2 regions of the Paenibacillus apii genome follow, and region 2 is predicted to be linked to the other one. Evidence: predicted binding sites of a transcription regulator. Region 2 holds the regulator's gene; the other holds the start of a gene.
What was found. Region 2 encodes NrdR, which represses ribonucleotide reductase genes. Its sites were predicted from a motif close to AACACNATATATNGTGTT; they were not measured.

Region 1 (3,412 bases), on a different contig from region 2:
ATTACTTTGGATAACTCGCCCTTGAGCTGCTCTTCATTCTTGGCCACGCGCTTGTCCACCACGAAATTGGCGGCAAAATCCCCCTGATTTCCAAGCTGGCCCGGCTTCAGCAGCGTAATGAGATTGAAGAGCTCCCCAAGATCGTTCTGCACCGGTGTCGCGGTGAGGAGCAGGCAGTATTTTTTGCGCAGCTGCTGGACGAATTGGTAGTTGGTCGTCTTCTTGTTCTTGAGCTTATGGGCTTCGTCGATGATCAGCATGTCGTATTCGCCCGAGATCAGCCGGTCCTTGTGGGGATCGCGCTTGGCCGTATCCATGGACGCGACCACGATGTCGTTGTCCCAGGAGTAGGCTTTTTTTTGCGCCACGGCCGATATGCCGAACTTCGTATTAAGCTCGCGTACCCACTGAAGCACCAGCGATGCGGGAACGAGAATGAGCACCTTGGAGACCAGCCCGCGCACCAGATATTCCTTCAGCACGAGCCCCGCTTCGATCGTCTTGCCAAGGCCGACCTCGTCCGCCAGAATCGCGCGTCCCGACATCTCAAACAGCACCTTTTGCGCCGTGTCGATTTGATGGGGCAGAGGAGACAGCGAAGCCAGATGCTTCATGCACTGCAGCTCCTCGAAGCTCTCCACAAGTCCGGAAGCCTCGCCTTCCATTGCCAGCCGGGACAGCCTCCAGTCTCCCCAGGGACCGCCTTTGTCCAGCCGGGACTCCAGATCCTGCAGCCATTCACGTTCGAAGGAAATAGGCACGGGGAGAACGGAAGCCTCACCTGGTTCTTGCTCAGGGTTATTGCGGGGTACGTGAGTCATGAGAGCGGTCTCCTCCTGCGGGCCTAAAGTTTACATAGTGAATTGTATAAGTAGTATGCGCGCAAAAGAGAGAATTCATAACTGCTATTTTTGAAGTCTGCCTTTAATAACGAGAGAATCAGGGAGAAAACAGGGGCATCCGCCGCGATTTTTCGGCATGGTCAGCCGTATTTCGCCAAAGACTCTTTCTACAATATATGGTATAGTTTAAAGGCCGCTTCACACAATATATTGTGACAAATGCGGTAAAAGCCGTTTTATTCCGAAAAGAAGCGGTTATTTGTAATTGACAAGATGAACTTCCGGGAGTGCCTACAAAGCCGCCACGATGGTGGCAGGGAAGCTCATGTTGTGGGTGACAAAATGAAAACCCGCCTGACACATACATCGGAATACGAATCATACTTACGGGAGGTTGTTTATATTGAGTACAGTGAAGCGCAAGCAGCAGCTGGAGGGGCTAAGCGAGAAAATCTTTTTGGACCGCTATGCCTGGAAGGATGCCGATACAAATAATGCCAAGGTGGGCGACGTGGTCCTGGTACTGACGAAGGATGACCCGAAGTTCCCGACCAAGGAAGTTGGAGAAATCGTGGAGCGCAGCGGCCGGACGGTAACGGTCAAGACGCGAAGCGGCGAGCTGGTGAAATCCGATGTGGAGAAGCTCACGCTTAATATTGAAAAAACACCGGAAGAAATGTGGGACCGCCTGGCGGGAGCCATGGCTTCCGTGGAGAAGACGCCGGAGCTGCAGCGCGAATGGACGGATAAATTCCGCAGCATTCTGGATGACTGGAAGCTTGTTCCAGGGGGGCGGATCGCGGCCGGAGCGGGTGCGAGCGACGAACTGACGCTGTTCAACTGCTATGTCATTCCTTCGCCAAAAGACAGCCGTGGCGGCATTATGGAGACGTTGTCCGAGATGACGGAAATTATGGCTCGCGGCGGCGGTGTCGGCATTAACCTGTCCTCGCTGCGTCCGCGCCGTGCTGTGGTCAAGGGTGTTAACGGCTCTTCGAGCGGAGCGGTATCCTGGGGCGGTCTGTTCAGCTATACGACGGGCCTGATCGAGCAGGGCGGCAGCCGCCGCGGCGCGCTGATGCTGATGATCAACGACTGGCATCCGGACGTGGCCGATTTCATTACCGTCAAACAGACGATGGGCCAGGTGACAAACGCCAACCTGTCGGTTTGCGTCAGCAACGCCTTTATGAAGGCGGTCAAAGAGGATCTCGACTGGGATCTCGTCTTCCCGGATACGACGGAGCCGGACTATAACGAAGTCTGGGACGGTGATCTGGATAAATGGAAGGCGGCCGGCCGCAAGGTCAACCATTACCGCACCGTCAAAGCGCGGGAGATCTGGCATACCATAATTGAATCCGCGTGGAAATCGGCGGAGCCGGGCGTCGTCTTCATGGAATACTACAACCAGATGTCCAACAGCTGGTACTTCAACCCGATCATTTGTACGAATCCGTGCGGCGAGCAAGGGCTGCCGGGCTGGGGCGTCTGCAACCTGTCCGCGATCAACCTCTCCAAGTTCTACGACGAGGAGAAGCATGATGTCGCTTGGGATGATCTGGCGACGACAACCCGCTATTCCGTGCGCTTCCTGGATAATGTTATCGACAAGACGCCGTATCATTTCCCGGAGAACGAAGCCAATCAGAAAAAAGAGCGCCGCGTAGGTCTTGGAACAATGGGTCTGGCCGAGCTGATGATCAAGCTGAACATCCGGTACGGCAGCCCTGAATCGCTGGAATTCCTGGACAAGCTGTACGGCTTTATGGCACGCGAAGCTTATCTGGCCTCAGCCGGAATCGCGGCAGAGAAAGGTTCTTTCCAGGCGTTCGACGCCGAGAAATACCTGCTTAGCGGCTTTATGAAAAATATGACTGAAGTGTATCCAGAGGTCGGCGAAGCCGTCTCGAAGCAGGGGATGCGCAACGTTACGGTCATTACCCAAGCACCGACAGGCAGCACAGGAACGATGGTCGGCACATCGACCGGAATCGAGCCGTACTTTGCCTTCAAATATTTCCGTCAAAGCCGCCTCGGCTTCGACGAACAGTTCGTGCCGATTGCAGAGGAGTATCTGGAAGCTCATCCGGGGGAAGAACTGCCGGACTACTTCGTAACCTCCATGGACCTGTCCGCCAAGGATCATATCCGCGTACAGGCAGCGATTCAGCGCTGGGTGGACAGCTCCATCTCTAAGACGGCGAACTGCCCGAACGACTTTACGGTGGAAGAGACGAAAGAACTGTACGAGCTGGCCTTCGACCTCGGCTGCAAAGGCGTGACGATCTACCGCGACGGCAGCCGCGATACGCAGGTGCTGCAGACGGAGAAGAAGGAAGACAAGAAGGACGCTCCGCTGAAGGAGACGGCTAAACCCGCTGCCGAAGCGGCTGCGGAAGCTCCTGCTGCACCGGCTGTGAATGTGGCTCCACCTGCTCCGGCTCCAGCCGCGCAGGCCGCCGGAAGCGTCGTCGACAAGCAGTACAAGAAACGCCCGCAGGTGCTGCGCGGCGCGACATACAAGATCAATACGCCGTTCGGCATGGCGTACATTACCATCAACGACC
Region 2 (3,412 bases):
ACAAAACAATTCGCCACTTTCAGAAATATACAATACCGGACCATGATACGGAATTAAAATGTCTGCCCCCAACTCTTCAGGAGAATCAAGATTCCTGATACACCTTAACCCCCGCCTTGGCCATTGCCTGAGCTAATTGATCTCCACGCATCTTGCGAAGAAGCTTTCTATCTTGAAAAGACATGGGCAAGCTATCAGGATCTAAGAATCTCCTGTACGTTGCTGCATCCATAAAATTTCTAACACTAAGTAAGAAAATACAGAGGGATTTTCAAAAAGGTAAATTTCAGAATATTCAGGCCAATAATCCCTTGTCTGAATTTCCTGCAAGTTTAATGTTCTTGGAGAAGCGACATCAATAAATCCAGAAGCAAATACATGTGAAATGGAACTGAGACTATCATCCATAAGTCCAAAGTACCTGTAGATTTGTCGGTCTTTCATAAAATCCATATTGATCAAGTTTTCGTTGATGGCAACTTCTCCAGATTCAACTTTAATATTGTCACATAAAAATATTTTTCTAAAAAATAGTCTACCACGCTTAATTTCTTATTCTCTTGTGCATTTTTTATTGTTTTTTGATTTTGATAAAACATTTCTCAGTACTGCGTTATGATTAAAATGGCATCAACGTTGTAAATTTCAGAGGCTACAAAAAAAGGCGCTGACCCATAAGGTCAACGCTTTTTATTAGTACGCCCAAAGCCTAGCATAGGCAAATTCAACAGCAAAAGAACGGCATCGCTGCCGTTCTTTCTTGTATGGACTCTCAGGGACTCGAACCCTGGACCAATTGATTAAGAGTCAACTGCTCTACCAACTGAGCTAAGAGTCCAAATAATAATTTATGGTGGAGCCTAGGGGGATCGAACCCCTGACCTCATCGCTGCCAGCGATGCGCTCTCCCAGCTGAGCTAAGGCCCCATGTTATCTAAATCCGATATGTATGCATCGGCTTCTTGGTGTCTTCTGCAGCATCATGTCTCGCAGCCGACTTCTATATCATATAAAATTACGAGCTATGTGTCAACAGTTATTTTAAAAAATATTTTGGAGGACATGCACCGGATTGTCATCCGGTGGAGTAAGAAGAATTCAGAGCGGACAAACTGTAAAGCCTGGGCTTACAGTCCGTCCGTCTCTGAAGGATTTTTGGACAAGAGGGCCTTTAATTCCTTCATGAACATACTGATGTCTTTAAACTGGCGGTATACGGATGCGAAGCGGACATAAGCCACTTCGTCCACCGGGTAGAGCTGCTCCATGACAAGCTCGCCGATCTGCTGGCTATCGACCTCGGCTACTGCGATGCCGCGCAGCGATTTCTCGACCTCGGAGACGATCATCTCGAGCCGCTCGACGGATACGGGACGTTTTTCGCAGGCGCGGATGAGACCCCGGAGTATTTTGTCGCGGCTGAACTCTTCGCGGCTGCCGTCCTTTTTGATAACGATCAGTGGAGTCTCTTCCACCATCTCGAACGTGGTGAAGCGCCGGCTGCACCTCTCGCACTCCCGCCTGCGGCGGATCGATTTATTTTCATTGGCTGGACGTGAATCGAGCACTTTGGTGTTGGTATGGTCGCAGTATGGGCATTTCATGATCCGATCACTTCCTTTGCAAAAATTATAGGTTTTACTTTTCCAGAAAACACCTTTAATTATGAGTTATGAATGTGGCATGTCCGGCACATAATACAGTTACCAACCGATAGGAGGTGAACAGAAATGGCACAAGCAAGCAATGGTCAATCCAGCACCAATAACCTTGTCGTACCAAGAGCGAATGCAGCTTTGGAGCAACTGAAATATGAAGTTGCCCAAGAACTTGGTATCACTCTTTCTCCGGATGGATATCAAGGCAATAAAACTTCTTATGAGAACGGTTCGATCGGGGGTTACATTACGAAACGTCTTGTAACCCTGGCTGAACAACAACTGGCAGGTCAATTCCAATAATCTGCCCAAATAAGCTTGCCGAAGAAGTGCTGAACGGTCCGAAGCGGCTGTAGGCACTTCTTTTCTCGTGGACCCTCAGGCTAAAAAACGTTTCCGTAAATCTCCGTATACTGATTGTAATAGTAAATCACGCGCTGCACATAGTGGCGGGTTTCACCAAACGGAATGCTTTTAACGTCCTCTTCGCTTCCGTTCCACGAGCCTTCCTTGAGCCACCGCTGCACCTTGCCGGGTCCGGCATTATAGGCCGCAATGACCGCCGTGCGGTTGCCGTCAAACTCATCGGACAAGGTATGCAAATACCAGGCACCCAGTTCGATATTGGCGGAAGGCTCATTCTTCAGCCTGTTCATCGAGACATCGGGGAGCTTGGCCTGCTCAAGGGCCCATTTGGCCGTGTCCGGCATCAGCTGCATCAGCCCGATGGCTCCCTTTTTCGACTCGCGTCCGGTCTTGTAGTTCGTCTCTACCCGTATAATGGCCGCTATAAGATAAGGATCAACCTGATACGTGTAGCTGTGCGTACGGATTTCTTCTTTATAATAAATCGGGTAGAACAAGGACATCCAGTTGGTGCTGAGAAACAGAATTGCGGTAAAGCCGAGAAATAACAGCAGCAGAACTCTTTTTTTACGAAGCCATTTCAGCATGGCAGACCCAGCCTGTCCCACAAAACGGCGATCTGCCGCTCGGTGTCGGCCACATCCCCGCTGTTATTGATGACATAATCCGCTTTGGCCCGTTTCAGCTCGATATCCATTTGCGAGTCCAGGCGGGCTTCCGCCTGCTCGCGTGTCAGTCCGTTCCGTTTCATCAGACGCTCAAGCTGTATATCGCGCGGCACATAGACGACCAAAATCCGTTCAAACATATCCTCCTGTCCCGACTCGTAGAGCAGCGGAATATCGGCAATAACCAGACGTTCCGGCGCTTCCCGGTCGAAGGCCTGCATCCGTTCCCGGGTAATCCGGCGGATGGCCGGATGGGTCATTCCATTCAGAGCCTTGAGGGCTTCAGGATCATTAAATACAATTTCCCCCAGCTTGTTACGGTTTAGCGTTCCATCAGGGAGCAATATCCCCTCGCCAAAATATTTCACAACGGCGGCCAGCACCTCGTGTCCGGGGAGCATAACCTCCCGGGCAATGGCGTCGGCATCAACGACCTTTGCCCCCTTCTCGGCGAGAATGGCGGACACGGTGCTTTTTCCGGAGGCAATTCCTCCGGTTAAGCCCATAATCATGTTTTCACCTCATAACAGCTTCAATATTCCTATGGCAATCAAGAGCAGAGCGGGCAGCACCGAGGCGCGCTTCATCCAGACGCTTCCGGCAAAACGCAGTCCCGTGTTCAGCCCCAGAACCAGAATGCTGCCGCTGAACAGAGCGATCACAAGCGACGTCCAGAGCGGATTAAATCCGAGGAGCGCGGCCCCGAGGCCCGCCCCGAAA

Region 1: G5B47_RS18880 (adenosylcobalamin-dependent ribonucleoside-diphosphate reductase) is a predicted target of NrdR. The motif match lies at 1,042-1,059, and genes of this name have one in related genera.

Annotation. Positions count from the first base shown of each region.
Region 1 covers NZ_JAAKGU010000010.1:5,697-9,108, reverse strand. Annotated here, with positions in the region: gene G5B47_RS18885 (DEAD/DEAH box helicase) at 1-821, opposite strand, end outside; gene G5B47_RS18880 (adenosylcobalamin-dependent ribonucleoside-diphosphate reductase) at 1,246-3,412, shown strand, end outside.
Region 2 covers NZ_JAAKGU010000004.1:360,326-363,737, reverse strand. Annotated here, with positions in the region: gene G5B47_RS11895 (hypothetical protein) at 202-408, opposite strand; tRNA gene G5B47_RS11890 (tRNA-Lys) at 766-838, opposite strand; tRNA gene G5B47_RS11885 (tRNA-Ala) at 852-927, opposite strand; gene nrdR (transcriptional regulator NrdR) at 1,128-1,604, opposite strand; gene G5B47_RS11875 (alpha/beta-type small acid-soluble spore protein) at 1,731-1,961, shown strand; gene G5B47_RS11870 (lytic transglycosylase domain-containing protein) at 2,042-2,608, opposite strand; gene coaE (dephospho-CoA kinase) at 2,605-3,204, opposite strand; gene G5B47_RS11860 (manganese efflux pump) at 3,214-3,412, opposite strand, start outside.